DNA from 2 places in the Thalassolituus sp. genome. Region 2 is predicted to be linked to the other one. Evidence: predicted binding sites of a transcription regulator. Region 2 holds the regulator's gene; the other holds the start of a gene.
What was found. The regulator LexA, encoded in region 2, represses DNA repair genes until DNA is damaged. The targets are predictions, from matches to a motif close to TACTGTNTANNTANACAGTA.
Positions count from the first base shown of each region.

Region 1: a site for LexA is predicted at 4,936-4,955, ahead of imuA (translesion DNA synthesis-associated protein ImuA). Genes of this name have one in related genera too.

Region 1 covers NZ_CFHJLR010000003.1:219,538-236,001, reverse strand. Annotated here, with positions in the region: gene AC5E51_RS03710 (error-prone DNA polymerase) at 1-2,822, opposite strand, end outside; gene AC5E51_RS03705 (Y-family DNA polymerase) at 2,834-4,228, opposite strand; gene imuA (translesion DNA synthesis-associated protein ImuA) at 4,233-4,904, opposite strand; gene AC5E51_RS03695 (type 2 periplasmic-binding domain-containing protein) at 5,059-5,487, opposite strand; gene AC5E51_RS03690 (hypothetical protein) at 5,487-6,698, opposite strand; gene AC5E51_RS03685 (putative bifunctional diguanylate cyclase/phosphodiesterase) at 6,945-9,032, shown strand; gene aceE (pyruvate dehydrogenase (acetyl-transferring), homodimeric type) at 9,442-12,123, shown strand; gene aceF (dihydrolipoyllysine-residue acetyltransferase) at 12,135-13,766, shown strand; gene AC5E51_RS03670 (methyl-accepting chemotaxis protein) at 13,789-15,810, shown strand; gene AC5E51_RS03665 (flavin-containing monooxygenase) at 15,878-16,464, opposite strand, start outside.
Region 2 covers NZ_CFHJLR010000002.1:15,976-32,439, reverse strand. Annotated here, with positions in the region: gene htpG (molecular chaperone HtpG) at 1-1,420, shown strand, start outside; gene AC5E51_RS01590 (YfaZ family outer membrane protein) at 1,616-2,194, shown strand; gene AC5E51_RS01585 (DUF6586 family protein) at 2,194-2,658, shown strand; gene AC5E51_RS01580 (hypothetical protein) at 2,732-2,983, shown strand; gene AC5E51_RS01575 (hypothetical protein) at 3,119-3,391, shown strand; gene AC5E51_RS01570 (cell division inhibitor SulA) at 3,430-3,855, opposite strand; gene lexA (transcriptional repressor LexA) at 3,906-4,505, opposite strand; gene AC5E51_RS01560 (TetR/AcrR family transcriptional regulator) at 4,688-5,329, shown strand; gene AC5E51_RS01555 (L,D-transpeptidase) at 5,345-5,863, shown strand; gene nagZ (beta-N-acetylhexosaminidase) at 5,871-6,959, shown strand; gene AC5E51_RS01545 (S-methyl-5'-thioinosine phosphorylase) at 6,956-7,708, shown strand; gene AC5E51_RS01540 (CsiV family protein) at 7,694-8,689, opposite strand; gene mfd (transcription-repair coupling factor) at 8,686-12,147, opposite strand; gene AC5E51_RS01530 (glyceraldehyde-3-phosphate dehydrogenase) at 12,334-13,779, shown strand; gene AC5E51_RS01525 (Na(+)-translocating NADH-quinone reductase subunit A) at 14,069-15,403, shown strand; gene AC5E51_RS01520 (NADH:ubiquinone reductase (Na(+)-transporting) subunit B) at 15,406-16,464, shown strand, end outside.

The DNA.
Region 1 (16,464 bases), on a different contig from region 2:
CCTGCTGAGGTTCCGGGGCGTTGGCGACACGTGACAATACCGCTGATATAGCTTTCGTCTCCGTGTTTCAGTTGTTTTAAACCTTCTGCTGTCACACTGTTCCCTAAGAGACCCTGTTCACGCAGGACTTCCATCGGATGGCGTCCAAGCGTCACGCCCAGACTCTGATAATCTTCCAGTAGATTATCGACTTCATCTGGCGCTGCCAGCTCCCAGGCTGTGGCTTGTGAAAGGTTCTCAAGAAGGTCGGGTTGATAAGATGCCGCAGCGGGTTCAGCGGCTTGCCAGCGTGCATGGTAACGATGCTCACTGAGGGCACCGAATGCACCTGAAGAAGCCAGCGCCTCACGCTCTTTGCGATTGAGCTGAGCAGCCTGGGTGCAGTCAGAAATGCTCTTGTATCCTGCTTCCGGACGCGCTGCTAACAGTCGCGTCGCTGCATCCTGATTCATACCTTTTACCAGACGAAGGCCAAGTCTGACTGAGCCATCAGGAAGTGCTTCGTGGTCCCAGTGGCTGTGATTAACATCGACCGGGTGAATCATAACCTTATGGTGTCGCGCATCATTGATCAGCTGTGCTGGGCTATAAAATCCCATAGGTTGGCTATTGAGTAGGGCCGCCAGAAATACGCCAGGGTGATGACATTTCAGCCAGGCAGTCAGATACACCAACAAGGCAAAACTGGCGGCGTGAGATTCTGGAAAACCGTATTCACCAAAGCCTTCGAGCTGGCGCTGAATTCTCTCTATGTAGGCTTCTGAAAATCCATTTTTAAGCATGTTTTCACGCAGACGATTCTGTAGTCTGTGCATGTGGCCTTTCTTTCGCCAGCTGGCCATGGAGCGTCTTAATTGATCGGCCTCAGAGGCAGTAAAGTCTGCGGCGACCATGGCAAAGGCAATGACTTGCTCCTGAAATAATGGAACCCCGTGGGTGCGTTCAAGGATAGGTCTGAGTTCAGGCAGAGGATAATCTGCGGCTTCCTGACCGTTACGCCGCTTTAAATAAGGGTGCACCATATCACCATGAATGGGGCCCGGCCGTACGATCGAAACCTGGACCACCAGGTCGTAATAACAAGCTGGTTTCAGGCGTGGCAGCATATTCATCTGAGCACGACTCTCGACCTGAAAGACCCCCACGGAATCTGCTTTCTGCAGCATTTTATACGTCGCCGGGTCTTCACGCGGAATGTCACTGATCTGCATTTCTAAATGATTCAGGCTACGACGTATCGCTGTCATCATGCCCAGGCCAAGAATATCCACTTTCATCAGACCAAGCGTTTCCAGATCGTCTTTATCCCACTGAATCACCGTGCGCTCTTTCATGCTGGCATTTTCGACCGGAACTAATTCATGCAGACAACCTTCGGCAATAACAAAGCCACCAACATGCTGTGACAGGTGGCGAGGAAAACCCAGAATCTCTTGAGTCAGTGAACGAAGGCGTTGCGTTAAAGGGCTTTGATCGGAGTCTGGATAGACATGATCCATCCATTCGTGACCGTGATAGCGGCCAGCGTAGCGGGCAACAATACGGTCCTGCTCTGCAGTATTGACTCCCAGTGCTTTTGCGACATCACGCAAAGCACTACGCGGACGGTAACGGATGACAGTAGCTGCGAGTGCAGCACGCTCGCGCCCGTATTTCTGATATATGTACTGAATAACTTCTTCACGTCGCTGGCTTTCAAAATCAATATCAATATCTGGCGGTTCGTGGCGCTCTTCTGAAATAAAGCGTTCAAAAAGTAGTTGTACCTCTTGCGGATTTACTTCGGTCAGAAATAAACAATAACAGACCACGGAATTGGCCGCGGAACCACGTCCCTGACACATGATATTTTTTGAGCGGGCGAACTGGACGATATCGTAGAGGGTGACAAAGTAATGCTCGTATTCTTTCTGTGCGATCAGGCGAAGCTCTTTATCGATGGTTTGTTGGATATGAGCAGGGGTACCTTCAGGGAAGCGGATTGTCTGGCCTTTTTCTACCAGAGTTTTGAGATATTCCCGGGCGCACAGACCATCAGGAACTGAATCTGTGGGGTAAAGATAGGAAATTTCATCAAGATTAAATGTGCATTTATTAGCGACGCTGACGCTTTCCTGTAGCCAATGTTCAGGATAAAGATGTGATAATTTTTTAAGAGACCGTAAGTGACGCTCGGCGTTTGCGTATAAGCGATGTTTTATCTGCTGAACCGGTTGGTTCATACGTATAGCTGTCAGGCAGTCCTGTAAGCTGTGCCGTGACGGGTGGTGCATATGTACATTGCTCGCTGCGACAACAGGCAGGTCGAGGGTATCTGCCCAGCGGGCGATATCGATATAGTGATGGGCATCAAATTCATCCAGCGTCCGCTCTCCCAATAGCCACAGACGTTGATGAAAATGTCGGATTAATGCTGCGTACTCAGAGAGTATCTCTTGTTCAGCTGGCTGCCAGAGCAACAGACAATGTTGCAAATCAGTGAGCTGTGCGGGCGTAAACGTATAATGCCCTTTTTCTGCCTGACGCCGGCATTGAGTAATCAGTGTTGAGAGTTCAGCGTACGCTTTGCGCCCGGTAACGAGCACAATATAGAGGCCACTGGCGTGACGAAATTCGCTACCAATAATCAGCTTCAGTGACAGATTTTCTTCTTTAATGGCCCGGTGGGCGCACACAACGCCTGCGAAAGAGCATTCATCGGTCAGAGCCAATGCCTGATAGCCAAGATCAGCGGCTTGCTGGACTAATTCTTCGGGATGAGAAGCGCCCCGAAGAAAGGTAAAGTTACTCAGACAGTGAAGCTCAGCATATGGCGTAGTCACGGAGTGTCAGCCTATGAAAAATAGCCATGCAGAAACCAACGTTTCTGGTCATCCCTGAATACCCAGAGCAATTGTTCATCCTGCATAACCTGATAATAATCCCGGCGCGTCATCCAGCTATCCCACCAGCCGCTGGTTATGCGCAGAGGGCCTTGGATAATGTCTGCGGGAGGAGGGTAGGGAACTGGCTCAGGCAGCAACCAGATAGGCCAGTCTCCGGTTCGGCTCAGGCTGTCTGTTACGCTTTCATCTGCGGGCTGTGCTTGCCATGAAGCTTCTGGTCGCGGGTCTCCAGTGCTTTGCAGTACCGACACCTGGCTGGCTGATAGCCTGGCTTGTAAGCGGTTAATCAGACTGCCTGACAGAGGCGTCTGGTCGTCTGTTGCAAGGCATGATGCCTGCTCATGCTGTCTTGAAGTGAACTGGGTGACACTAAGCTGAAGCTCAGTGACCGGGGCCCGCAGAGACTGCTTATCCAATTGATAACGGCACAGTTGTAACAGTTCTTCATAGCGGTATTCATGGTTGGCAAAGCTGAATAGCCAGCGGGTTTCCGGAGGTTCTCTGTGTAACAGACGTAAGGCCAGCCAGCGGACTGAAAGCTGATGGTGGTGGAGAAATCCACAGAGGCTGTCGAGCAGACGAGCCAATGGAAAAAATAGCCCATTTCTGTGCTCGGCATCATGACTGAATATGACTTTCTCAGAGAATTTCAGCGGCGGAGTAAAAAGACTAGAGGGCGGTTTTTGCTGTCCGTGCAGTTGCTGCAGTTGTTGCATCAACTGCGGACAGATACGACGACCAGTTTCTGCGAGTGGCAGTTGTAATAACTCTCCCAGATGCTGAATACCCAGTCGCTGTAATGCCAGCAGCTGTGCATCGTTGAGATGCAACTTATCCAAAGGAAGTGTCTGTAGCGCATGCTGTTGTTGTGCGGTATTCAGAGAGAGTGTCTGTACATCAGCGAGTGCCTGCCAGCGCGCAGAAACAGGCGTCAGGCCTAAGCCATATTGCAGTGGCCACTGATGCTGCTGACAGCCGTCTTTGAGCGTGTTAACGAAGGCTTCAATGCCACCAAACAGCCTCAGCATGCTTCCTGCTTCGAGCCATAAGCCGTCCGCTGGGTCGGGAAATATCTGTGCAGAGTAGCGATATGCCCACAATGCCCTTTGTTGCAGTAACTGCTCTGCGTATTCCTGGTTCAGGGTATGACAGACAACTTCCGGACACAGAAACAACGCACTGGCGAGGGGCATGTCTGGGCGAATTCCACATTGCTTTGCAGCCGCTGATACCTGAACGACCCGCTGCTGATCCTGAGTAATCACAATAACCGGGCTGTGATAATCATGGACCAGACTGTGCAGGTACATATCCGGAAAGTAGAGATAGAGCCAGGCGTTCATGGGCTTAACCTGTTCGGGTTGCGCTGTTCAGTGACAGTGAAAAGGCATTACCCGGCCAGCGTCCCCGACGTTTAATAAAGCGCAGGTTTGCCTGTTCTGCTGAGATTCGTGTGACCTGAAGCCTCAATGGTGCGGCTGAAGCGCTGTTCTGGTGTCTGGCGTCGGGCCATAGCCAGCAGAAGTTCTTACTTGCTTCGCAGGCCAGTTGAATCCTGCGAATGCTGTTAGGGTCCGATTCAGGCAGCCATCCCATGACGGCGCTGCAGTGACCAGACCGAAGCCCTTCTTCGACGCACCAGAGTGCTTCTTTGCGATCTTTGGGGTGCACCATCAACAGTCGTCGGGTATCTATTCCTGCCATTGTCAGGGCTGGCGCGTAGGGAATAGCAGGAGGAGCTACCATCATGATCCACTGCTGTTGATGACTTAATGTCGCCAGCACGGGTAGCAGAATGTGCATATCACCGCAGCCGTACCTATGAGGGTAAATCTCGCAGACCTGGCCAGCTTGCCAGCCCCCTTGTGGGAGTTCACGGTTCAGCTGCTGATACCCAGAGGAGATGACGCTGGCACTGCTACAAGGTTGCTGAGCCGCCTGCCATACCAGTCCTTTGTTCAGAGCCTGGTCGAGAGGGTAACTCAGACCGGATGACGAATGTGATTGTGTCGCTGGCATACCTCTCTCCTTTATGTGTTTTTATATACAGTACTGTATATAAAAACAGTGTTCAAGGGGGTGGCTACGACAGAGCGTGAAAGACGCAGAAAAAAAGGGCCTCGCAGGCCCTTTCTCAGTTCAGTACTTGTCTTGGTCGGCGTACGCTTACCGGTCAGTCGGTGGCATAAATAATAACCAGATCTTCCGGTAGGTCTGTGTCCGCAGTGAGATAGCCAATGCTGCTTGGTGTATTAAGAAGATACTGAACCATCGCCTCCTCTGAATTGACTATCTGAGGCGGCGGGCGGCGACCAGTAAACTTCATTTGAGCCCAATAAGACTGAACCCGGGAGTCAGACAGGCCGACGATCTTGATGTTAAACAGACTGCGCGTACGACTGCCGGGAGGTAGGGCTACAGGCTGCAGATCACGACCCACCGAAGCCCCCATAAACAGATTGCGTATCTGTTCACGGGATAATCGCACGCCGGTATTGTCGGAATGCGTCACAATAATGATCCGCTCACTGGCGAAGGCAGCAAATGCTCCTGGTGCAGACAATAAGGTCAGCGCCAGTAAAGAGCTAAATATGAGTCTCATCAGAAGATCCACTCCCACGCCACTTGGTAGAGGTAGGCATTTTCAGTGGAGTCATTTGATGATGGGCTCATAAAGAAACCGCTGCGGCTTCGTGACTCTTCAAGCAGAGTTATTTCTGCTTTCAGTGCCATATTCATCCGAAAGTCCCAACGTGTTCCCAGGGTGTAGCTATCCAGGTTGCCATTCGGTGTGCTGGCAAATACCTGGTAGTAGGCCGTTGATAACATATCCTGCTGCGGGTTTCCGGTCGGGGGCATCGGCAGCTCGTTCGACATTTTGACTGCACTGTATTCGCTGCGGCTGTATGTCGCGTGCAGTGTCCAGTCGTTGATAACCCGACCTGCCATCAGGTAGTAACCCGTGATCTCAGGAGCAATTTCGTACCCTGTGACTATGTTGACCCATTCTGCTTTATAGAATGAATTTAACGTGTCGTAGCTGAGAGATGTCTGCAGAGCGTATACATTACCGGAAGATTCCAGACTTTTGGCGCTGTCGTTGTAGCCGAGGGCATACAATTGTGAGCGCAGTTCAGATACATTCGGGATCTCGGTCGTGTTGTGCGCCTGATGGTATGACATGCGTAAAGACAGGTTATTGCGATTAATCGTAGCGACGATCCCCGCCAGGTCTTCAACTTCTGTTTCAACGTCTACTTTTGTGCCGGCAAGGAACAAATCGCCTTTGAAGTATCCATAGTAAGCTTCAAGGTTGAGGGCCAGAGAGTTACCGGCGTGATAATAACTGGCACTGGCACCATTAAAATTAGAGAACAGGTAATTGTTGTAAACCTGCACAGGTGCGGTTACCCATGGATAGCTGTAGCCAACGTCGTAACCGTCGCTGTAAATAAAAAACGGTGTACGCAGTTTCCCAGCCCTGAAGTGCCATGCGCTGCTTGGCTGGTAACTCAGGTAAGCCCACTCCAGCCCGCTGTCACGATCGTCACTGGTATGTGCGACAAACTGGCTCGAAACGGACAGTTTATCGTTGAAGGAATAGGATGGCTGTACTGCTAACAGTGATTGCTCATCCAGAGATGCTTCATTGGTATAGCCATCGAAACGTCGGCTGCTGTGGCTGAGGTAGCCACCAATGACGCGGGCAAAGCCCGAGATTTCCAGATTGTCGGTCAGTTTTTCTGCATAGCATGCCTCTGCACTCAGAAGGAGGGCAGATACAACGGCAGCAACACCGGGTATTTTTATCATTATATGGTTGCTCCAAGTTGCGCCAGAGAACTCAATGTCGGCTCTGTTGCAGGAGTATAGTAATCAAATCTGTCCATACAGCTTGCGGGATGTCCCACTTCTGACAGTTTGGCCTAATATGTCATATAAGTGATAGGCTGAGAAGGATAAATATCATTCCTTAACGGCCAGACATTGAACTTATAGTGCACTATGATCTGATGGCAGGTATAAAAATTTACGACGTCAGGGAACAGAGAGAGTTACATGCTGATTAGAAGCATCAGAACGGCGGTAATGCTATTGAGTCTTATCTCGATTGCACTGGTCGCTACTTCTGTATTTTATTCTGCCCTGCGCGAGCATCGGGAGCTTTACACCCGTTATGTTGAAAGCGATCTCCGTGCACTCTCTGACAACATGGCCAGCGACCTGGTTGGGATTCTCAGTAAGTCGGATCATTTCTTCGACCTGAAGCGTTATCTGCTGAGCCTTGAGCCTTACGAAAATGTGGTGGGTGCCGCCATTTTTGACCCGCAGTGGAACGTACTTGAACTGTATGCTGGCCAGGCCATGCTTGAGAGCCAGGGTGATTTCCCCGTTGATTTCACGGACTGGAAGTTTTTCGAGTCTGGTGTACTACGCGACGACGGACGTCTGATTGCTGTCCGACGTATCGGCGAACCACCTTTGGTGATGGGGCATCTGGCCCTGATCGTTGACCTTGAGGGACCACTGCTTTCCAGCACTATCAGCCTGGCATTACGTATTCTTCCTGTCGCGATTGCTGTGATACTCATCATGGTGGGGCTGTTCTATGTTCAGGCCAGTCGCTGGTTGTGGCCATTGACTCAGCTATCTGAATTTGCCCGAAAAGTTCAGGAAACCAAAGACTATCGATTGAAGATCCCTGTATACGGTAAGTATGAGGTGTCGTCGTTAACGCAGGACATCAACAATATGATGGATGCGATCCGTGTTGAGTCCGATATTAATCAGGAGTACGTCGAACTTCTGGAGCAGCGCCGGGAGGAAATGGAATACCTGGCGAACTACGACAGTCTGACGCGTCTGCTCAATCGCCAGAGCTTTATGGGTATTCTCGATGCTTCATTACGTGAACTGCGTGATAGCGGGGAAGGTGATCTGGTGGTCATGTTCGTCGATCTGGACGGTTTTAAAGAGGTTAACGATACGCTGGGCCATGAGGTCGGTGACAAATTGCTGGTTGAGGTTGCTGAGAGGCTGAAATCGTACATCCCGAGAGAGGACGTTGTCAGTCGTCATGGCGGTGATGAATTCCTTGTCCTGTGTCGAACCTCTTCTGATCATCCGGAGAGTATGGCTGAAAACATTGTCGGTGGCCTGAGAACGACTTTTCTGATTGATTCATGGGAGGTCCGGATCAGCGCCAGCGTCGGTATTGCGCGGGCGTCAGAAGGTGGGTTTGATACGCAGGACACTATCCGTAATGCCGATGTCGCTATGTACGTTGCTAAAAAAGAGGGTAAGTCTCAGTACTGCTTCTTCCAGGAACATATGCTCATTGAGCATCAGCGTAAAATAGACATTGCCAATGCCATTGAGCCGGGCCTGGAGCGCGGCGAGTTTTACATCTGTTATCAACTCAAGGTCAGCAGCGATGGTGAGCCCCGTGGTGTTGAGGCTCTGGTGCGTTGGAACAGCCAAACGCTGGGCAGAGTGTCGCCATCAGATTTTGTCCCTATTGCTGAACGCTCAGGCAAGATTACTGCGCTGACCGACTGGGTTGTTGAGCGTGTCTGCCGCGATGTTGCGAATTACTTTCAGGACCTTCCTGTTCCGATACTGGTTTCTCTTAATCTGTCGGCATACGATCTTAAGCGCTACCAGTTCTCTGATTTTATCCGCAGTACGTTTGAAACCCATGCTGTTCGTCCTGAGCTCATTGAGTTTGAAGTGACGGAGCATGCGTATCTCGATAATCTTGAGATGGCGAATCGATTCTTCAATGACATCAGCGAACTTGGTTGTCGCGTCGCATTAGACGACTTCGGCACAGGGTATTCGTCGCTCAGTTACCTGACTCGTATTCCTATCGATCTGATCAAAATTGATAAGCAGTTTGTTGAGAATATTGGCCTTACAGCCCGCGATGATGCATTGGTTTTAACCATTATTGAGATGGCCAAGCGTCTGGGGATAGAACTGTGTGCAGAGGGTGTAGAAACCGAAGCTCAGCGTGATTTTCTGAAAATTCACGGTTGTAACCTGATGCAGGGCTATCTGTTTGACCGTCCTCAGGAGCTAGAACAGCTCAAGGCCAATTTTGCCACGTCAATTTCGGATCAGTCAGGCGTGCTCACGCACCGATAGTCGTTCACCAATACACTGACTCAGTACTGGGAAATCCTCCGCCGCTCGTGATTCTGGCGCGAAGCTTTTGAACTAATTCCATACATTCAACTCTAGATCTTATGAGGAATAGGTTGTTCGGAGTGTCGCTTAGGGACACTGGTAAAAATGGGCTCATCAATCCGGACAAAAAGAGTCAATGGGCAGGATGAAACCCTACGGACATATCGATGTCTCAATATTTGCGTGAAAGTCTTAAATGACAAAATAGTCACCTTTGTGACGGGGGCATCAACATTTGTGGAAATGATAGGGGGCTGGTTCAGAGTTTTGCGACCAGCCTCGAATTTCTTTACGGCCCCGAGTGAGTGTTTGCCGAGACTTTATCTATACTGAAATCAGCACATGCCCAAGGTCAGGAGCCTAGCGAATGGATGATCAGGTCTACACGAACGATGCAGATCCTCAGGAAACCAAAGAATGGGTGGATGCAATCCACTCCGTTATTCGAGCTGAAGGGTTAGACAGAGCCCACTTCTTAATTGAACGTATCGCCGAAAGGGCCACCAGGGACGGGATGCCTCTCCCGTATGCCCTGAATACCCCGTATCGCAACACTATCCCACCTGAAAAAGAAGCGCCGATGCCCGGTGACCTCTTCATGGAACGACGTATCCGCTCTCTGGTGCGTTGGAATGCGTTGGCGATGGTACTGCGAGCAAATAAAGAAGGCGCGGGTGATCTTGGTGGCCATATTTCCAGTTTTGCCTCCAGTGCGACGCTGTACGATGTGGGATTCAATCACTTCTTCCGTGCTCCAAATGCTGACAGCGAGCAATCGCCGCTGGGCGATCTGATTTATTACCAGGGTCACGTATCACCGGGCATTTATGCGCGCAGTTATCTTGAGGGGCGGTTCGACGAACACGATCTTGAACGATTCCGACAGGAAGCACTGGCCCCGGGACTGTCATCGTACCCTCATCCGAAACTGATGCCAGACTACTGGCAGTTCCCTACGGTTTCGATGGGCCTTGGACCGTTACAGGCGATCTATCAGGCGCACTTTATGCGTTATCTGTCTGCGCGAGGACTCGTGCCGCGTAAAGGTCGTAAAGTCTGGGCGTTTCTCGGTGACGGCGAGTGTGATGAGCCTGAGACTCTGGGCGCCATCGGTCTTGCCGGGCGCGAAAAGCTCGAAAACCTGATCTTCGTTATTAACTGCAATCTGCAGCGCCTCGACGGCCCGGTCAGGGGTAACGGTAAGATTATTCAGGAGTTGGAGAGTCAGTTCCGTGGAGCTGGCTGGAACGTTATTAAAGTCGTCTGGGGTCGCCATTGGGATCCTTTGTTAGCGAAAGACCGTAAAGGCCTCCTGCAGAAACGCATGGACGAAACCGTTGATGGTGAATATCAGAACTACAAGGCCAAAGGCGGTAAGTATACGCGTGAGCACTTCTTCGAAAAGTATCCTGAGCTGAAAGACCTGGTTAAAGATCTCAGCGATGAGGACATCTTTAAACTTAACCGTGGGGGACATGACCCGTACAAGGTATTCGCGGCGTATCACGAAGCCGTGAATCACAAAGGGCAGCCCACGGTTATTCTGGCTCATACCGTAAAAGGATATGGTATGGGCGGTGAAGCCGAGGGGCAGAATCAGGCGCACCAGGTTAAGAAACTGGATATCGACAGCCTGAAAGCCTTCCGCGATCGTTTTGGCATTCCTATCCGTGACGAAGACCTTGAGCATCTGCCGTTTTATCGTCCGCCGGCAGATAGCCCTGAAATGACCTACATGCGTAAGCAGCGTGAAAAGCTGGGTGGTAGTCTGCCGGTGCGCACCGAGAACTGGCAGGGCCTTACTGCGCCGGATCTGTCGTTCTTCCAGGCCCAGCTCGATGGTACTGGAGAGCGTGAAATTTCAACGACCATGGCGTTTGTGCGGATCCTGTCACAGGTAGTGAAAGACAAGAATATGGGCGAACGTGTTGTGCCTATTGTTCCGGATGAGGCGCGCACGTTTGGTATGGAAGGCATGTTCCGTCAGATGGGTATCTACTCATCCGAAGGCCAGCTCTATGAGCCGGTCGATCAGGGGCAGGTTATGTATTACCGCGAGGATAAAAAAGGCCGCATCCTTGAAGAGGGCATCAACGAAGCTGGTGCATTTTCTGCCTGGATGGCAGCGGGCAGTTCATACAGCACTAACGGCCTGGCCATGATTCCGTTCTACATCTATTACTCGATGTTCGGTTTCCAGCGTATCGGCGACTTCGCCTGGGCTGCGGGAGATATGCAGTGTCAGGGGTTCCTGATTGGTGCAACTTCCGGACGCACAACACTGAACGGTGAAGGCCTCCAGCATCAGGACGGTCACAGTCACTTATTGGCATCGACCATTCCGAACTGTATTTCTTACGACCCGACTTACGCTTATGAAATGGCCGTAATCGTTCAGGATGGTCTGAAGCGCATGTACGAGAAGAAAGAAAAAGTCTTCTACTACATCACCTCTCTGAATGAGAACTACCCACACCCAGCGATGCCAGAAGGTGTTGAAGAAGGCATACGCCGCGGTATTTATCGCTTGCGTGAGTCGGCTGGCACCGACAAACCCGTACAGTTGATGGGATCAGGCTCTATTCTTCGCCAGGTTGAAAAAGCGGCCGAATGGCTTAACGAAAAAGGTATCGCTGCCAGCGTCTGGTCTGTGACCTCGTACAACGAGTTGCGCCGTGAGGGTATGGCATGTGAGCGTGAAGCGCTGCTTTCCGCAGGACAGCGCACACCTGAGCCGTATGTGACTTCTCAGCTGAAACAGAGCGAAGGTCCGCTGATTTCTGCAACCGACCACATGAAAGCCTACTCGGATCAGATCCGTCCTTACATCCCGGCGGGTCGCAGCTATCAGGTGTTAGGTACCGACGGCTTTGGTCGTAGTGACACCCGTGACGCCCTGCGTCGCTTCTTTGAAGTCGACTGGCAGCACATCGCCTGGGCCGCAGGTTATGAGCTGATGAAAGAGGGCACTCTGTCTGCCGATGAGCTGGAAAGCTGGAGAGAAGAGCTTTCTATTGATGCGTCTAAACCAGATCCGCTGTACAGCTGAGGAAGGAACCGATGACAACATTGAAAATTCCTGACTTGGGTGGTTCCAGCAACGTCGAAGTTATCGAGGTACTGGTCAGTGATGGGGACAGCGTCGAGAAAGAGCAGGCTCTGATTGTCCTCGAAACAGACAAAGCTACGATGGAAATTCCGGCTGAAGAAGAAGGCACCGTAACCGGTGTTCTGGTGAAAGTCGGCGATAAAGTCAGTCAGGGCGACGACTTTCTTGAATTGGACAGTGCTACTTCTGGAGACAGCAGCTCAGAGTCGTCCAGTTCAGACAGCGATGACAGTCGCTCAGATACCGAGAGCAACAAAGAGCCGGCGCCTGAAGCAAACGCTTCGGAAGAGCCTGAAAAGGATGCGCCGGCCACTGGAGGCGGTGAAAGTAAAACCATCCCCATCCCTGACCTGGGTGGCTCTAAAGACGTCGAAGTGATCGAAGTGTCTGTTCGCGTCGGTGAAGAAATTGACGAAGAGCAGTCAGTGATCACACTTGAAACCGATAAAGCCAGCATGGAAATTCCTGCTGGCGTTGCCGGTACGGTTGAAGAAATCCTGATTAAGATGGGTGATAAGGTCAGCGAAGGCGATCCTATGGTGGTGATAAAAACCGCTGCCACTGCTATGCAGGAAAGCAAGCCAGCACCTGCCAGCTCTAGCGAAAGCAAGGATAAGAAACCGGAGTCCGCACCGGCTTCACTGTCTTCTCAGTCTGCGTCAGCCAAGAGTAATGCTGCGGCGGCATCGCCGTCGAAGCAGGTTCATGCAGGCCCTGCGGTCCGTAAGGTCGCACGGGAATTTGGTGTCGATCTGGCGTTAGTTGCGGGCTCTGGCCCTAAAGGGCGTGTTCTTAAAGAGGACGTTCAGGCTTTCGTTAAAGAGCGTGTGAACGGTCCCGCTACCGCTGGCGGAACAGGCATCCCAGCAGTTCCGGAGATCGACTTCTCACAGTTTGGCCCGGTAACAACAGAGGCGTTGAACAATATCAAGCGAGCGACTGCGCGCTCGATGACGACGGCCTGGTTGAACGTGCCTCAGGTGACTCAGTTCGACCACGCTGATATCACGGGTCTGGAGGCTTTCCGTAAGGAACAGAACGCCAACGGAGACGTGCGCTACTCTATTGTTCCCTTCGTACTTAAAGCCATCGCAAAACTACTGAAAGAGTTCCCGACCTTTAATGCATCGCTTGCGCCGGACGGTGAATCTCTGATTATGAAGGGGTACGTTCATATTGGCGTCGCGGTGGATACACCGAAAGGATTGCTAGTCCCTGTAATTCGTGACGTCGATCAGAAGTCTGTTACAGAAATTACACAAGAACTGGGAAATAAGGCCAGCCTGGCCCGTGAAGGTAAACTATCCTTAAAAGACATGCAGGGAGGTTGCTTCAGTCTATCCAGTCTGGGCGGAATTGGTGGAACTGCGTTTACACCGATTGTTAATCCGCCAGAGGTTGCCATTCTGGGCCTGTCACGGTCTGAGATGAAACCCGTCTGGAATGGTTCTGAATTTGTTCCTCGCTTGATGTTGCCTCTGTCGCTTTCATACGACCATCGGGTGATCGACGGGGCTGAAGCAGCGCGCTTCAGCCAGAAACTCGTGAGTTATCTGGAGGATATGCGGCAGCTCTTGATGTGAAGTTTTAGCGGAGATTGTACATATGTTCAGGTCACTGATGCTTCCGGGTATCAAGTTTATGGGGCGTTTAAGCTACGCCTCCAAGTTCAGCCTCATCAGTTTCCTGTTTCTGGTGCCTCTCGTAATCCTCAGCGGCCAGGTCTTTCTGGCCGCATTCGACTCCATGAAGAAAACTGAGCGTGAGATTAACGCTGTTTATTCTGTTGAATTGTTGCTCGCTTTTGCCAAAGAGCTTGAAAATGTTCGCGACATTTCTGCAGCGGCGGTGATTCAGAGTGATCAGGCGCTAAGAGATGAGGCGACGCGCTTGATTGGTTTGCTGCCGCAAAAAACCAATACGCTGATCGACCAACTTGATGACGATAACCTGATCACCACTATCGAAGAGTGGCGCTCTCAATACCTGGGACGTTTCAGTATCGTTGGTGAGCAACGCCAACCGGCTTTTCTTGATCAATTTAATTACTTCCAGACGAACATCGAAGAGATCTATCTGACCGCCCGCCAGTATGCGCAGACGTCCGGGCTTACATTGGACTCTGATGACACTATCCAACGTCTGACGTCTACCTTGCTGATTGATCTCCCTCAGGTCGAGAAAGCTGCTGGTCTTGGCCACTCCGCAGGTATTTATGCCTTTGCTGAGCAGTATCTACAGTCATCGACTTACGATCTTATGAATCTTATTTATGATGAGATTCTGGCGGCTGAGCAGGGAACAGAGTTGGTTATGGCTAACGCTGAAGTGACGGGTGATGCGGCACTTGCCGATAATGCACGTAATGTCCTGGCATTTCTGAATGACCTGAGAATGACCCTGGATGAACAGGTCATTATGGCTGCCTCTATTGAGCGGCCCTGGCAGGATTTCCATAATTACTATCTTGAGGCATCGTCCGTTTTCGATAACATGCGTGGTAATGCATTCCCTCTGCTTCAGACCCGACTTGAAGAGCGACTGGCTGGCCAGACCACCCGGGTCACCACACTCGTTACTGTGCTGCTCGTAACACTCTCTATTATTGTTTACCTGTACCTCTCGTTCTTTATGTCTGTTCGGGCGACGATCAAAAGCTTTACCAAAACTGCGGGCGTGGTCGCAGAGGGTGACTTCACCCGGCGGATTGAAGTGGTTGGCAGTGATGAAATGGGGCAGTTGCGGGATGCCTTTAATCAGATGATCGATAATATTCGTCAGACTCTGACCGCGGTCAAAGATTCTGCATCTGAGGTGGGCAGCAATGTATCTGAAGTTGAATCCATCGCAGACCGCAGTCGCGAGGCAGTCACCGTGCAGTTAGCGCAGACGAACGAGGTTAGCACCACCATTGAAGAGGTTGCTGAGAGTGCGGCTGATGTCAGCCGTCTTGCAGAAGAAGCCGAAGAGGCAGCCCGCTCAGGACAGGGCAAATCCGACGAAGCAGGCAAGGTTGTGACACGCGTCATGGGCGAGGTCGGCCGTCTGTCTGACGAAATGGAAAATTCGATGGCGGCTGTAAACCGCCTGGCCGAAAACTCGACCAGCATCAGCTCTATCCTTGAAACGATTAAAGGTATTGCGGAACAAACCAATCTATTGGCTCTGAATGCTGCTATTGAAGCTGCTCGGGCTGGAGAGCAAGGCCGTGGGTTTGCTGTGGTCGCGGATGAAGTGAGGACACTGGCGAGCCGAACTCAGGGGTCCGCTCAGGAGATTGAAACCTTGATCAGCGATGTTCAGGAAAACATTGTGAAAGCAGTCGACACCATGCGCGTCAACCGCGACATGGTGGATGCAACCGTGAAAAATTCGGTACAAGTCAGTGACACTCTGGCAGAAATTCAACAGAGCATGGGCGATATTCAGCAGCGTACTGACCGGATTGCGGGTACCGCTGGACAGCAGCGCGAGGCGGCGACGCGCTTGCGCACAAATCTTAGTGAGATCCGCAGTACGGGTGAAGAAACGTCGCGCAATGCAGAAGGTACGGTTCAGGCCGTTGCCAAGACCCGTTCAATCGCTGAATCGCTGGGCAATAAAGTCGACCAGTTTAAAGTTAACTGACCGCGACGTAGGTCGATACGGGCCCACTCGTTGAGAGTGGGCTCTTTTCATCAGTAACAGAGGATGATCACGCAGGTCGCGGTTCAGTCGTTTCTATTCTGTTGCCATATTCGATGGTTTCTTCATCGTAGTTAGCCGTTTTCAGGGCTGCCATATCTGCGAAGTAGTTCTGGTAAAGCTTCCATGGCTTTTCCATGCCCTGACGAGGCAGAGTGTGGGCCATACGCGCGATGTAACCAGACTGCATGTCTACAAATGGACGCGTTTCCATTTTACCGTGGTGGTTCACAGGCTTAGCTTCACGGGCGCCAATGTGATCCATGTGCTTCATCAGACCACAGAACCATTTAGACAGCATGTCGGCTTTCAGTGTCCAGGATGCGTTGGTGTAACCGAAGATCATGCCGAAGTTCGGGATGTCCTCGAACATCACGCCACGGTAGCTCATCTTCTCTGGCATTGGAATTTCCTGACCATCCATCGTCAGATTCATGTTGCCAAGCAGCTGAATTTTCAGGCCTGTCGCCGTTACGATGATGTCCGCTTGCTGTACTTTGCCAGACTTCAGCAGAATACCGTTCTCGACGAAACGATCAATGTGATCGGTAACGACGTTGGCTTTACCGGCCTTGATTGCTTTGAACATATCGCCAT
Region 2 (16,464 bases):
GGGCGAATTCAGCCTTGAGCAGATCGAGAAAACTGGCCGCGGTACAAGCATCACCCTGCATCTGAAAGAGGGCGAGGAAGAGTTTGCTGACAGCTTCCGCCTGCAGAACCTGATCAAGAAATATTCGGATCACATTGCGATCCCTGTATTTGTACAGCAGGACAGCAATGATGACGACGGCGAAGGTGAAGATGCCTCCGCTCCAGAAGCTGTGAACCAGGCGCAGGCGATGTGGACCCGCGCTAAGAGCGACATCAGCGACGAAGATTATAAAGAGTTTTATAAGCACGTTTCCCACGACTGGAACGAACCACTGACATGGATGCATAACACGGTCGAAGGCAAGCTGAACTACACCAGCCTGCTGTATATTCCGGCGCAGGCGCCGTTCGATATGTGGAACCGCGAAGCCAGCCGTGGCGTTAAACTGTACGTTCAGCGCGTCTTTATTATGGATGACGCCGAGCAGTTCCTGCCCGCGTATCTCCGCTTTGTTAAAGGTGTTCTGGACTCCAACGACCTGTCTCTGAACGTCTCTCGTGAAATCCTGCAGCAGGATAAGCAAGTCGATAGCCTGCGTTCAGCACTGGTGAAGCGAGTGCTGGATACACTCGAAAAAATGTCGAAAAAAGACGCTGAGAAGTACCAGACCTTCTGGAATCAGTTCGGTGAAGTTCTGAAAGAAGGCCCAGCTGAAGATTTCGCCAACCGTGAAAAAGTGGCAGGTCTTTTCCGCTTCGCGACTACTCAGAGCGAAGGCACGGAGCAGACCGTTTCTCTTGCTGACTACATTGCTCGCATGCGCGAAGGTCAGAAGAAAATTTACTACATCACTGGCGAAAATCACGACGCTGTTGCAGCCAGCCCGCACCTCGAATACTTCCGTAAAAAAGGTATTGAGGTACTGCTGCTGACAGATCGCGTTGATGAGTGGATGGTCGGCCACCTGAGTGACTTTGATGGCAAAGCATTCCAGGATGTTACCAAGGGCGAGCTGGATCTTGATGAGCTGGCTGACGAGTCCGAAAAGGAAGAGCAGAAGCAACTCGAAGAGTCGCACAAAGCACTCATTGAGCGTCTGGAAGCAGCGCTGAAAGACGACGTTAAAGAAGTCCGTGTCAGCTCGCGCTTGTCAGATTCTCCCGCATGCCTCGTGGTTGGCCAGTACGACATGGGTGGTCATATGCGTCGCCTGATGGAAGCTGCTGGTCAGAAGGTGCCAGAGCCTGAAGTTGCACTCGAAGTGAACCCGTCACATCCATTGATTGAGCGCCTTGATCAGGAAGCGGACGAAGATCGCTTCGCCGAACTGGCACAGGTCATTCACGCGCAGGCCCAGCTTGCAGAGGGCAGTCAACTGAAGCAACCCGCTCAGTACGTTACCCGCCTGAACAAGCTGCTGCTTGATCTGATGAAGTAAGCCTTGCCTTAACAAAATGCTCATGCGCTTCTGGTGTGTGAGCATTTTTCCTGACACTCCCGTACACTCCTCAACACCTAGGTCACCATGCCTGTCTCTGGCGTACTTTTCCCAACGACAGACACGCTGGTATCATAGACCGATAAGAATTCTATTACTGAACATCTATTACTAAAAACAGGACGCCGTACCACGATGAACACACTTACGTTGGCCCGTCGCATTTCTCTGGCTGCTATAGCGTCAGTCGCTGCAATTTCTACTTCTGCGATGGCTGGGGGATCTTTAGATATCAGCCTGGCGGACACTACTGCTCGCGTTGGCTGGGATGCCACCCGCATGGATACCGGTATGCACCTGAACCTGGCGGCTCTGCACGAGAGTGACCAGGGCGACATCATCTCGGGGGGCGTTCATGTGGTGGATGTCCGTAATCCGAATTCAGACCTGTATATCGGTGTTGGCGCCAATGCTTACGGCATATTCACTGATGACAATGACGGAGCCGCCATTGGTGTAGGCGGCTTTGCCCGTTACAACTTCCCGTTCAACCGTAACTTTGGTGTGAGTGGTCATGTGTACTACGCGCCGCCGGTTGTGTCATTCAGTGACGTGAATAACTTTGTCGATGCAGATCTGCGTCTGCACTTTAATATTCTGCCGACGGCCCACCTTTACACAGGCTTCCGCATGACCTCGGTTTCTTTTGATGATCAGAGCGGTCGTCATAAGATCGGCGATGGTCTGCACCTCGGCCTGAAGCTGAACTTCTGATGAGTCAGTGGCTGAGCTTCACCAACCAGAAACTCTATCAGGCACGATTGCTGTTGGAGCAGGCGCGTCGCGAAACCGGTAACCCGGCACTTGCTGAAGGGCTTGAGACCTCAGGCCTGTACCTTATGCAGGATGCCTTTATTTCGTATCTGAATGAGCTGGCGACGCTTGCTACTTACCGCGGCGAAGTCAGTTCATTTTCAGATCTTCTGAACAAGACACCTCTGGTGACCGGTGAAATGACCGAGATTCGGATTCTGGCCGAGGACCCTTACTCATGGTTGAGTGCATTTCTGCGTGAGGCAGAAACGCGTTGGCGTCCGGGCCCGGCTGGAAACCCGCAGGCAGCGGGTGCGGTCAACGTCATTGCCGTTGCACAGAGCGATGACATACAGCCACAGTCCTGGTGGCAGCATCTGTCTGACCTGATCGATAGTCAGCGTGAGAATCGGCAGGAAAGCTGATTCTCCCAGTGACTCTCGTATAAAGCGTCACCCCCCTGTGTTATCATCCGCGCTCAGAAACGAAGAGGCACTTATGGCTGGTTTTTTCGAAATTGTAGAGTTATCCAATGGTGACATTGCCCTGCGTCGTGCCGACGAACAGGACAGCGATGCGCTGGTTCGTATCTGTTTCTCTGAAGATGCGAAAGCAAGTCTCCAGGAGCACCATATGGATGTGGCCAGAGTAATGCTCGAGGCTGGCGTGCGCCTCGTGGGCGATCTGTCTGGGATGGAAGTCGAGAGTGACGACTTTGAGGTGCCGCAGAGCAGTCAGCACCTGCATTGATTTGTCCCTGGCAGACAAATTCATAAAAAAATCCGGTATCGGGCAACTGATACCGGATTTTTTTTTGAATTTCAGTATCCTAACTAAAGCCCTGTTAACGGGTGTACTTGTGAAAATTGACTTCTGAGGATGAGAATGAAAAAGCTAGTAGCACTCTCGACTGTAGTACTTTCCGCTTCACTGATCACCGCGTGCAGCGATGAGCCAGAAAGTTCTGAACTCGTTCAGGCATACACTGAAGCCCGTGAGCAGACGCGCACCGCGCTCGAAGAAACAAAAGATGCCATTAAAGCGATGGAGAACAACCAGGACGCGCTGGAAAAAGCCCTTGAGCGACTGGATCGTGTTGTTGAGTTGCACGAAAAAGGTGCCGTTGTGCACGTTCCTGCCGCTACTACTGCTCAGTAATTCGGGCGGATCAACTACCAGCTCCGGCTGGTAGTGTCTTATTCTCCACGCACAATGAACAGGTGTGATCCGTTTTCTTCTGCGACACGGCGTAGCAGTTGACGGGTATCTGCCGCGAGTTCGCCTGACCACTCAACAATCAAATGGCTTTTACCTGATCTCAGCGCCTTGATACACAAGTCAAACTGAGTAGCGACTTGAGTATTCAGGTGAAGTACCGGAGAGTCGCTGATGCCCGCTTTTGCCAGCCATTGTTTGTTCAGATTCTGGCTTGGGCTCAGCCACATCAACCAACGTTTCTGGTCGCTGCACAGAGCCAGCACAGGCAACAGCTGGAAGGGTTGTAATGCACTGCCTTCAGACACAATGACTTCCGTCATACTGCCTTTAGGCACGCTTCTGACGGGTGCCGCAGAGCTGAGTGGTGCTGCTTCTGGACATACTTCGAAAGATAACTGACGCATAACAATCTCTCCTGTCGTGTACCGTTTACCTGTTACTCTGGTCGGTCGCGTTACTGGCGACGAATAACACCTACGTATTTACCTTCAATCGCAAATTCCTGCTCTTTCAGGTTGACCTCAATCGGGGCGTAATTTTCGTTCTCAGCAAACAGAGTTACCTGATTGCGGCTCTTGTGGTATCGCTTAACGGTTACTTCTTCACCGACGCGGGCAACCACGATGTCACCATTGCGTGCGGTCTCTGCTTTATGCACTGCGATGTAATCGCCATCCATGATGCCGATGTCGATCATGCTGTCGCCATGCACCTCGAGCAGGAAGTTCGCTTCCGGCTTAAAGAACGACGGCGGAATTTCGCAGTAATCTTCAATATGCTCCTGAGCCAGGATAGGTTCACCGGCTGCAACGCGACCGATTACCGGCAGCCCCGGAGAGTCTTCACCTACGATGCGAATGCCACGGCTGGCACCTGGCATCATCTCAATGGCACCTTTTCGTGCCAGTGCTTTCAGGTGTTCTTCTGCTGCATTCGGTGAGCGGAAGCCAAGTTCTGCGGCAATTTCTGCTCTCGTCGGCGGGTAGCCTGTTTCATCAATGGCTGAGCGAATCAGGTCAAGAACTTCCTGCTGGCGAGCCGTGAGCTTTTCCATGACATTTATCCAGTCTGTTGATTTATACAGTGTGTGTAAATATATACAGTACCTTTTACTGTGTAAATACCCAGTGCCGTCTAATTTTAGATCTGACGGAATTTTCCCCGAATTGCTGCAATTGTTGCGTGTTAAGTGTTTTAAACGTATGTTTGAAACACTTGTTAGTTGGATAAGGCACTATGGCGCAGAAAGATACCGCGCGCAGCATTCTCGATGCTGCAGAAGAGTTGTTTTCAGAACGGGGTTTCGCGGAGACTTCGTTGCGTAATATTACGACTAAGGCTGATGTGAATCTGGCTGCCGTGAATTATCACTTTGGCTCTAAAAAGTCTCTGATACAGGCTGTATTTGCCCGCTTTCTGACGCCCTTTGTCGCTGAACTCGATAAGGCGCTCAATACCTGCGATGCAGAGCAGGGCGAACAACCTGCTGACCTGATGTCTTTATTGCGGCTCTTATCTGACACCGCATTACGTTCGGGGGCAGACCGGCCTGAACGTCTGCGTATCTTTATGCGTTTATTGGGGCTTGCCTACAGTCAGGGTCAGGGCCATGTACGTCGTTTTCTGCGCGTGGAGTATGGTCATGTATTTCGCCGCTATTCGGATCTTCTTACCCGGGCGACGCCGGAGCTCTCCGACGAAGACCGCTTCTGGCGGGTTCATTTCATGCTGGGTGCGACTATGTTCACACTGAACGGGGTTGATTCTCTGACCGCGATGGCGGAGCATGATTTCGGTAAACCCACCGCCACGCCGGATGTTATCGATCAGTTGCTGCCGTTCCTCGCCAGCGGGCTGAAGTCACCTGCGGGTAACTAAGGAACGCGTCAGTAGATGTCAGATCTTCCGTTTATTGAGATCTCAGTCGAGGATCAACTCTTGCGGCTGACTGAGCGCGATGGCATTACTGAATATTCAGTGTCAACGGCATTGAATGGCATAGGTGAAGAAGAAGGCAGCGGCTGCACGCCGAGAGGCTGGCATCGTATCTGTGCTGTTATTGGCCGTGATCAGCCGGAAAACGCCGTATTCCGTGGGCGTCGTCCAACGGGTGAAATCTATTCTTCAGAGCTTTCCGAAGAGCATCCGGACCGGGACTGGATACTTTCCCGCATCCTCTGGTTACAGGGCCTGGAGAGTGGGCTCAACCGCTTTGGCAACGTCGACTCCCAGCGTCGTTTTATCTATATCCACGGCACACCGGATACTGAACCTATGGGGAAACCCTTGTCTCATGGTTGTATTCGCATGCGTAACAGCGATGTGATTGACCTTGCTGAACGGATTCAGGCCGGTACCCGGGTGTGGATTCAGGCGGCAAGTTTTCAGCGAATTTCCTGCATCAATTTGTGAGATGACGATGACCGAGTCTTCAGTTTCTTCCACTGATTCATACGCTGTGTCGGATGCGTTAGCACAGGCCGTCGGCGTGATTACCGATATTGAAGGAACGGCGTTGACGGATGAGGATCGTGATTTCTTAACTCAGCCTGAAATCGCCGGGCTTATTTTTTTCGCGCGCAATTACGAATCTCCTCAGCAGCTGAAAGCTCTGACAGGAGAATTAAACGCGTTGAGACCCGACCTCCTGCTCACCGTAGATCAGGAAGGTGGTCGTGTGCAGCGCTTTCGCTCCGGCTTTACGCTGTTTGAGCCGATGATGCGCTATGAAGCCATTTTTGTGGAATCACCTGAAAAAGCGCTTGAGCTCGCCCGTTTGGGTGGCCAACTTCTGGCTACTGAGTTAATCGCGCATGGTGTTGATCTGACGTTTGCCCCGGTTCTGGATATTGAGCGAGATCTTTCTCGGGTGATTGGTGATCGTGCCTTTGGTCACAGCGCAGACACGGTGACGTCATTGGCCAGAGCCTGGTGCGAAGGACTTTCTTCTGCGGGCATGATGTCCGTTGGTAAACACTTTCCGGGGCATGGTGCCGTTGAAGCGGACTCACATCTGGAGTTACCGGTCGACCCGCGCGATGCCGAAGCCTTAGAAGCCGAGTCGGTACCTTTTAAAACGCTGATCAGCGAAGGCGTGATACAGGGCATTATGCCTGCTCACGTCGTCTATCCTGCCATTGATGCAAACCATACCGCCGGTTTTTCTTCTGTCTGGTTGCAGGATATTCTGCGTAAGCAGCTCGGCTTCAGCGGCATCATTTTCAGCGATGACCTGTCCATGGAAGGCGCTGCCAGTGGCGGCGACTTTTATCAGCGGTCGATCGCTGCGGCTCAGGCGGGAGCCAACGCACTGGTGGTCTGCAATAACCGACAGGCCGCCAAAGATGTCGTCAGTGCCGTTGCCGATTTGTACCGTGCAGGCACTGGCGCTTTAAAGCTTGAATCACTAAAACCCGATAGCAAGGCTAATGCCCTTGATGAAAAGGGCATGGCCGAGGCCCGTAAAATACTGGTCTCGTATCAACTGATCAGAGACGACAACCTGTGAGTGCAACTTCTCGTAAAATCGCTGTTATTGGCGGCACCGGCTTAACCGAGCTTGATGGGCCGGAGATCAGCCAGACATTGGCTGTAACGACTGACCTTGGACAGCCGTCTTCACCGCTGTCAGTCGGGCGCTGGCGAGAGCAGGAGGTCGTGTTTCTTGCGCGGCATGGGCATCCTCACAAAGTCCCTCCTCATAAGATTAACTACCGCGCAAACCTGCTGGCATTAGAGGCACAGGGTGTTACTCATATCATTGCTGTGAATGCTGTGGGTGGCATTCACCCGGACATGGGTTCAGGCAAAATTGTGATTCCTCATCAGGTGGTTGATTACACCTGGGGCCGCGAAAGTACTTTTTTTGATGGTGAGTACCGTCCGCTTGAGCATATTGATCTCACGTATCCGTACGATGAGACGTTGCGCCAGGCGCTTGTTAAAGCGTCATCAGAATGTTCAGTCGACGCGCTTGATTTCGGGGTCTATGCGGCGACACAGGGGCCAAGATTAGAAACTATCGCTGAGATTAATCGTCTCGATAAAGACGGTTGTGATCTGGTCGGTATGACGGGCATGCCTGAAGCAGCCCTGGCGAGAGAGCTGGGTATTCCTTACGCGAGTATCTGTCTTGTCGTGAATCCGGCCGCCGGAAAGAGCGACGACCTGATTACCATGGATGAGATACGCGCCGTGATCGACTCAGGAATGAGTGAAGTCCGCGATATTATCGCAGCTTCATTATCCCTGATCTGAAGCTTCGCTCTCTGGGGCTTCTTCTGAGGCCTCTTCTGGCACCTCATAAGGCGTTACCTTGACGACCATACCTAGAAGGGGGTGATCAAGGTAGTGGACCTCACCGCTGCGCATGCGGCGGCTACGCTCGATTTTTGCTGCGCGCAGCGGAATCCATTCTGGCTCAGGTTCAGCCACAGGCTCATTGGTGATCCCTTGATCCGGGGGAAGGATCGTCATCTGACCTTCAACCCCGGGAAGGGCGTCTGAGTTACCTATGTTGTCAGATATGGTGTCAGAGGTGACGGCCATGGTCATGGCGCCTTCTTCGGTATTTTCAGTAGTCTCGCCAGACAGTGGTGCATCAGCCGGAATGGTGAAGATCAGCTGGTCTACTTCAAGATCCGGGCGGATATGAATGTAGCGGCTACGGTACAGGTTGAAGCTACCGCTGATATCGATGCGGAAGTTCTCTTCTTCGTAACTGGCGGTTACTTCGTGATCGTAGGCGTTGGCTGAATCCTGAAGTTCTTCGATCCAGGCCTGGTGCCACACGACTTTCATATCGCTGCGGTAGCCAAAGCGATTAACGGCGTTGGCGAATTCGAGGTCGTCGAGCAGCGTTACCGGAGGCGTGCTGTCAGTATCTTCTTCGGCGGAGTTCATCTCGTCTGAAGCGTCGCTGTTAAGCTCTGACGATTCTTCAGCGGATACCTGCAGAACACCTGGATTGGCGTCGCCCGCCATACCTTCCTCTGACTTCACAATGCCTGGCTCTGATTCGGCCATCGCTGAAGTGTCTTCTTCTAATGCCGCCGCAATTGCAGCTTCTTCCGCCTCTGCGCGCTCCTTAAGGAGTGGCCAGTGTTCCTCGCGGGCACTGTTTTCGTCCAGATAAGTGAACAGCATAACTTCGACACGATAATGTTCTGTCGCGTTTACAACGCTGGGCAGCATGCTCAGTGTCAGGCCCGCAGAGAGCAGGGCGGAAAGGGTCTTCACGAATTCGGGTCCTTCTGTAAATCTGTCAGAAGTTGATCAATAGTGCGGAAACGCTGGTCGAGTGTTTCCATGTTCGCGTAGAAACGCAGCGAGTTTCCGTCGTCCAGTTTATAGGCATCCGGTCGCGTCTGCACCAGCTTGATCAGAGTGAATGGATTTATCTCGGTATCACGGCTGAATTCAATTTTGCCCGTACTGTCGTTGGCATCGAGTCGGGCGATACCCAGCGGTTGCAGTTTGAATTTGAGTGACGCAATACGGAAAAGGTTCTTAACCTGTTCAGGTAACAGGCCGAAGCGGTCGATCATTTCTACCTGAAGCTCTTTCAGCTGGTGATCGTCTTTGGCGCTGGCAATGCGCTTGTAGAGCGTCAGGCGGCTGTTCACGTCTGGCAGGTAGTCATCCGGAATCAAGGCTGGAATATGCAGGTTTACATCGGCACCGTGCGTTGCGGCAAGGTCAACTGAAGGCTCTTTACCGGCGCGAATCGCATTAACGGCCTGCTCAAGCATTTCCATATAGAGGGTGAAACCAATCGTTTCAATCTGACCCGACTGTTCATCGCCTAACAGTTCACCAGCGCCACGAATCTCAAGGTCGTGCGTCGCAAGCATAAAGCCCGCTCCCAGGTCCTGGGAGGCACCGATAGCATCCAGACGCTTTTCTGCATCTTTGGTGAGCTGCTTCGGTGGTGGTGTCAGCAGATACGCATACGCCTGGTGATGCGAGCGACCGACGCGGCCCCGGAGCTGATGAAGCTGCGCCAGACCAAACTTATCAGCACGCTCAATAATGATGGTGTTTGCCGATGGGATATCGATACCTGTTTCGATGATGGTGGTACACACCAGCATGTTGAAGCGCTTGTGGTAGAAGTCGCTCATCACGCTTTCCAGTTCGCGCTCTGACATCTGTCCGTGGGCCACACCGATACGCGCCTCAGGAATGGCTTCGCTCAATTCACGCGCGGTCTTCTCAATGCTCTTCACTTCGTTGTGCAGGTAATACACCTGACCACCACGCAGAATTTCCCGCAGAACCGCTTCTTTGGTGACAGTATCGTCCTGCTGGCGGATAAAGGTTTTTACACTTAAGCGCTTGGCCGGTGGCGTCGCGATAATCGACAGATCCCGGATGCTCGCCATTGCCATATTCAGCGTTCGTGGAATCGGCGTGGCCGTTAAGGTGAGAATATCGACCTCTGCCCTTAAAGCTTTGATTTTCTCTTTCTGAGCGACACCAAACCGGTGTTCTTCGTCGATGATCAGCAGACCAAGATGGTCAAATTTCACGTCTTTCTGCAGCAGCTTGTGCGTGCCAACGACGATGTCTGTTTTGCCTTCCAGCATACGGTCCAATGCAGCCTGAGTTTCTTTTGCTGATTTGAAACGCGACAGCACATCGACTTTGACCGGCCACTCGGCAAAGCGGTCGGCAAAGTTCTGATAATGCTGTTGTGCGAGCAGGGTAGTCGGTACGAGTACGGCGACCTGTTTACCACTCTGAACGGCCATGAAAGCGGCGCGCATGGCAACTTCGGTTTTACCAAAGCCAACATCACCACACACCAGACGGTCCATTGGGCGCGGTGAGCACATATCACCAATCACAGCTTCGATGGCTGCTTGCTGATCCGGTGTTTCTTCGTAAGGGAAGCCTGCTGCAAAACGCTCGTAATCGGTATCTGGCTCATCAAAAGCAAAGCCTTTACGTGCCTGTCGGCGGGCGTAGATATCAAGCAATTCTGCGGCGGTGTCCCGAATTTTCTCAGCGGCTTTACGCTTCGCGGCTGACCACTTATCGGTGCCGAGTTTGTTCATTGGCGCGGTTTCTTCGGCGCCACCACCGTACCGGGAAATCAGGTGCAGGCTCGATACCGGTACGTAGAGCTTGTCGTTACCAGAGTATTCCAGCACAACGAACTCATTCACCTGGCCGCCTGCATCCAGTGTCTGAAGCCCCGTGTAGCGCCCGACACCATGATCGAGGTGAACCACCGGAGAGCCTTCCTTCAGCTCTGACAGGTCGCGGATCACCATATCGCTGTCAGTTTTCTGCTTCTGGCGACGGCGGGCCTGGCGGATACGCTGACCGAATAATTCGTTCTCAGTGATCAGGTGAATCTGTCGACCGCTATCGGTCATTGATGCACCGGCCTCCAGTGGGCCAGTCAGTATCAGAATGCGCTTCTCTGATACCAGGGCATCGGGCCAGCGCTCAAATTCATCCGGCAGGACTTTAATGCGTTGCAGTAACTCTTTCAGGGCCTCACGGCGACCGGCGGACTCAGCGCAGAAGAAGACCTGACCTTCGGCGTCTGACAGCCATGCTTGCAAGCGCTGTAGTGGTTGATCCAGTCGCGAATCGACGGTGAGATCAGGAAGAGGCTGAGTTTCAAACGCCACGGCACCCGCGCGTTCCGGAAGCTCTTTATCGTGCAATTGAACACGAGGGTAGTTGTTCAGCGCGCTGAATAACTCGTCGTGCGCCAGAAATAGCTGCGCAGGTGGCACGATAGGGCGCTGAATATCGTAGCGACGACTTTCATAGCGGGCCTCAACATCGTCACGGAAATGTTTGGCAGCGTCTTCGATCCCCGCATCATGGATGACCAGCGTATTGGCTGGCAGGTGTTCAAACAGGTTGCCGAGATCATCACTGAAGAACAGTGGCAGATAGTATTCAACACCTGCCGGAGCAATGCCCTGAGCAACATCGGTATACACACTACAGGCTTTCGGGTCCTGTTCGAAGAAGTCGAACCAGCGGGCCTTAAAGGTGCGGATGGCCGTGGTATCTAACGGGAACTCACGCGCTGGTAAAATCCTGACCCGCTCAATTTTATCCAGCGTGCGCTGGTTGTCTGGGTCGAAGGTACGTAGTGATTCAATTTCGTCGTCGAACAGCTCTATGCGGAACGGCAGTGGCTGCCCCATAGGAAAAATGTCGACGATTGAGCCGCGCACTGCGTATTCCCCGTGCTCATACACCGTATCAACGCAATGATAACCGGCGTTCTCAAGTTGACGTCGGGTGTTGTCGACATCAAAAGTACTGCCGATATCCAGAACAAAAGTCTGGCCCTGATAGAAACTTGCAGGTGGAAGTCGCTGCTGCAGGGTTGAAACCGGAATGATCAACACGCCCTTGCGGACATCATGCAGCTGACTCAGAGTCGCAATACGCTGGGAAATGATGTCCTGGTGGGGCGAGAAAATGTCGTACGCCAGAATCTCCCAGTCCGGGAAGTGCATGACCTCAAGATCAGGCGCGAAGTAGCGGATCTCTTCTTCGAGGCGCAGCGCCGAGCTGGTATCCGTGGTGACAACCAATGTCAGCCCCGTGTGTTCAGTCGCAGCACTGGCCAGTGCCATGGCCTGGGTAGAACCCGTCAGCTGGCCCCAGAAACGGCGTTCACCTGCACGTTGGGGGAGTTCAGGGTGTAAAGGGCTGGACATTCGCGCTCCTGAGCGGTGTGATCGATGCAAATAAGGCCGGCTAGTTTACCCAAAGCACCGGGCACTGTTAACCGAATGAAATCGCGACGGCACGGCGCCTGCGAAAGATTTGTCGGCGGCCTCGAAAATCGGCATAATACCGCCCCGATTTTTCCTCTTAAATTAACTTCTTTGTAAGGTGACCCCGTGAGCAAAGACCAGCGCGACGCCTGTTTACAGGACTGGATGGACCGTGAAGCCATCGCCGAGTCAATGATTCCTCTGATTGGTACCCTGTACCGCCAGAAAAGCATCGTTTCTTCTATCTACGGCCGTCCGGTCATTAATCGCTCAGTCATTGAGCTTCTGAAAGCGCACCGTTTTGTCCGTCACATGGAAAACGAAGAACTGTCAGTTCAGGATACCTATCCTCTGCTGCAGGCTCTGACCGAGATGGATGTTGCTCAGGCACACATCGACCTGGGTAAGCTGGCGGTTAAATATCGCACCGAAGGTAACGGCAAAGACGTTAAAGAATTCCTGGCTGAAGAACTGGCTAGCCTGAACGGCGAAGCGGGTGACAGCGAAAACCGTGACGTTGTCCTGTACGGTTTCGGTCGTATCGGTCGTCTGCTGGCTCGTATCCTGATCGAGAAAGAAGGTGGCGGTAACGGTCTGCGTCTGCGCGCGATCGTTGTTCGTCGTGGTAAAGGTGATGACCTGGTTAAGCGTGCATCACTGCTGCGTCGTGACTCTGTACATGGTACTTTCCGTGGTTCTATCAGCATCGACCACGAAAACGAAGCCATCATCGCGAACGGCACTTACATCAAAATCATCTACGCCAACAACCCGGCTGAGATTGATTACACCGAATTCGGTATCGAGAACGCTCTGGTTATCGATAACACTGGTGTATGGCGTGACGAAGCTGGCCTTGCTCAGCACCTTGAAGCAAAAGGCACCGCGCGCGTACTGCTGACTGCTCCAGGCAAAGGCGACCTGAAAAACATCGTTTACGGTATCAACAATAAAGACATCGATGCATCTGACAAGATCCTGTCTGCAGCATCATGTACTACCAACGCGATTACGCCTGTACTGAAAGTGATGAACGATCAGTACGGCATCGAGAACGGTCACGTTGAAACTGTTCACTCCTACACCAACGACCAGAACCTGATCGACAACTACCACAAAGGTGACCGTCGTGGCCGTTCTGCTCCGCTGAACATGGTAATCACTGAAACAGGCGCAGCGAGCGCAGTAGCGAAAGCACTGCCAGAACTGAAAGGTCTGCTGAGCGGTAACGCGATCCGTGTACCAACGCCAAACGTTTCTATGGCGATCCTGTCTCTGAACCTGAAGAAAGAAACCAGCGCTGAAGAAGTTAACGACTTCCTGCGTGATCAGGCTCTGCACTCAGCTGTACAGAAGCAGATTGATTGGGTTAACTCTCCAGAAGTTGTATCAACTGACTTCGTTGGCAACAGCCACGCGGGCATTGTTGATGCCAAAGCGACCATTGTTAACGGCAACCGTGTAAACCTTTACGTTTGGTACGATAACGAGTACGGCTACAGCCGTCAGGTGGTTCGTATCGCGCAGCAGGTATGCGGCGTTGAGTACCCGACTTACCCGTCTCGCGGTTAAGCCGGAACATAAAAAAGCCGTTGTCGTCTGACAGCGGCTTTTTTTTGTCTAGAATTTATACAAATCCAGTACAGACGTGGCCGGCATTATCCATTAGTGTGAGATTGACCTTAACGTCAGTGGATAAAAGTCAGTTGCGTCATTATACTTAGCGCGATTTTTTACTTGGGAAATGGGTAGTCTCCGCACAGGTCCGTGCGTGAATCTACGCTTTTTGGTACCCGATACCTCAAAGTGTACTTCTGTACGCCTGAGGAAGACAGAATCCAAACGTGATTAGGCGAGGCATATGATCAACATTAAAAAAGGTCTCGACTTACCAATCACCGGTAGCCCTGAACAGAAAATTTCGGACGGTCCTAAGGTTACTCAGGTAGCCGTAGTCGGTCCGGACTTCGTTGGTATGAAGCCAACGATGGCTGTTCAGGAAGGTGATCGAGTCAAGAAAGGCCAGGTGGTATTTACCGACAAGAAGACCGATGGCGTTCAGTACGTCGCTCCGGCCTCTGGTGTGGTAAAAGCCATCAATCGCGGCGAACGCCGTGTTCTCCTCTCCGTCGTTATCGAAATCGATGGCAACGACGAAGAAACCTTCGACAGTTATCCAGCTGACAAGCTTGCAACTCTGAGTGCAGGCGATATTGAGAAGAACCTCGTAGCATCCGGTCTCTGGACCACGCTGCGCACGCGTCCTTTCTCTAAGGTGCCAGAACTGGGTAGCCGCCCAGAGGCCATCTTTATCAATGCGATGGATACCAATCCTCTGGCTGCTGATCCTCAGGTTGTGATCAGTGCCGATGCGGAAGCCTACAAACAAGGCGTTACTATCATCAGTCGCCTCACTGATGGTAAAACCTACGTCTGTAAAGCACCGGGTGCGTCTGTACCAAGCGCGGGTGTTGAGCAGGCTGAAGAATTTGGTGGTCCGCACCCAGCGGGCCTGACGGGTACGCATGTTCACTTCCTGCATCCAGTGAGTGAAAGCCGTACCGTCTGGAGCATCGGCTATCAGGACGTTATCGCGATCGGTAAGTTGTTCACTACGGGTAAGCTGAGCACTGATTGTGTCGTTGCTCTGGCTGGTCCTCAGGTGAAGAACCCGCGCCTGGTTCGCACTCTGACCGGTGCATCCCTGGCTGAACTGACCAAAGGTGAGCTGAAAGACGGCGAGAACCGTATTATTTCTGGTTCTGTATTTGGTGGCCGCAACGCTGCTGGTGATCTTGCCTTCCTTGGCCGTTATCACACTCAGGTATCCGTGCTGGAAGAGGGCCGTGATCGCCCAATGCTGCACTACCTGCGTCCAGGTTTCGATCGCTTCTCAGCGATGCCTATCTACGTCACCAAACTGATGAAGAAAATGTTCGACTTCACCACGACCACTAATGGCTCTGAGCGAGCTATGGTGCCGATCGGTACGTACGAACGTATTATGCCACTTGATGTTCTGCCGACTCAGCTGCTGCGTGCGCTGATCGTCGAAGACATGGAGAGTGCCATTGCTCTGGGTGCACTGGAGCTGGATGAAGAGGACCTCGCGCTGTGCAGCTTCGTCTGCCCGGGTAAGTACGAATACGGTCCAATTCTGCGTAAGAATCTCACCAGAATCGAAGCGGAGGGTTAACCATGGGTTTACGTAGTATTCTCGACAATCTCGAACCTCACTTTGTTAAAGGTGGTAAGTTCGAAAAGATGTATCCGCTGTACGAGGCAATCGACACAGGTCTGTATTCGCCTCCAAGCGTGACAAATAACACAGCGCATGTACGTGACGGCATCGACCTGAAACGCATCATGATTACCGTATGGATGTGTACCTTCCCGGCCATGTTCTTCGGTATGTACAACATTGGTCTGCAGGCGAACGATGCCATTGCAGCGGGTGCGGGAACGCCGCTTGAAGGCTGGCGTGAAATGCTCATCGCAATGCTTGGCGGTGGTGCCCATGACGCTTCCAGCCTCTGGGATAATATGGTCTTCGGTGCGGCTTACTTCCTGCCGGTTTATGCCGTTACCTTTATCGTGGGTGGCTTCTGGGAAGTCCTGTTCGCGACTATCCGCAAACACGAAGTGAACGAGGGGTTCTTTGTAACTTCGGTGCTGTTTGCTCTGACCTTACCGCCAACGATTCCGCTTTGGCAGGTTGCTCTGGGTATTTCCTTCGGTGTTGTGATCGGTAAAGAGATCTTCGGTGGTACAGGTAAAAACTTCCTGAACCCAGCACTGACGGGTCGCGCCTTCCTGTTCTTTGCTTACCCAGCCAATATGTCGGGTAACGCAGTATGGACTGCGGCAGACGGCTACACAGGTGCAACGGCACTGGGTCTGGCTGCTGAAGGCGGCGTTGAGAAAGTGGTTGAATCCGGTATTACCTGGATGGACGCCTTCCTTGGTTTTGTACCAGGGTCTATGGGTGAAGTAAGCACGCTGGCCATCATGATCGGCGGTGCAGTACTTCTGGTGATGAATATTGCTGCATGGCGAATCGTTGCCGGTGTCATGATCGGTATGGTTGCGATGACCCTGCTGCTGAATGCCGTAGGTTCTGATACCAACCCACTGTTTGCAATGCCTTGGTACTGGCACCTGGTTGTAGGTGGTTTCGCGTTCGGTATGTTCTTTATGGCAACAGACCCGGTATCCGCTTCAATGACCAACAAAGGTAAGTGGTTCTTCGGTGCACTG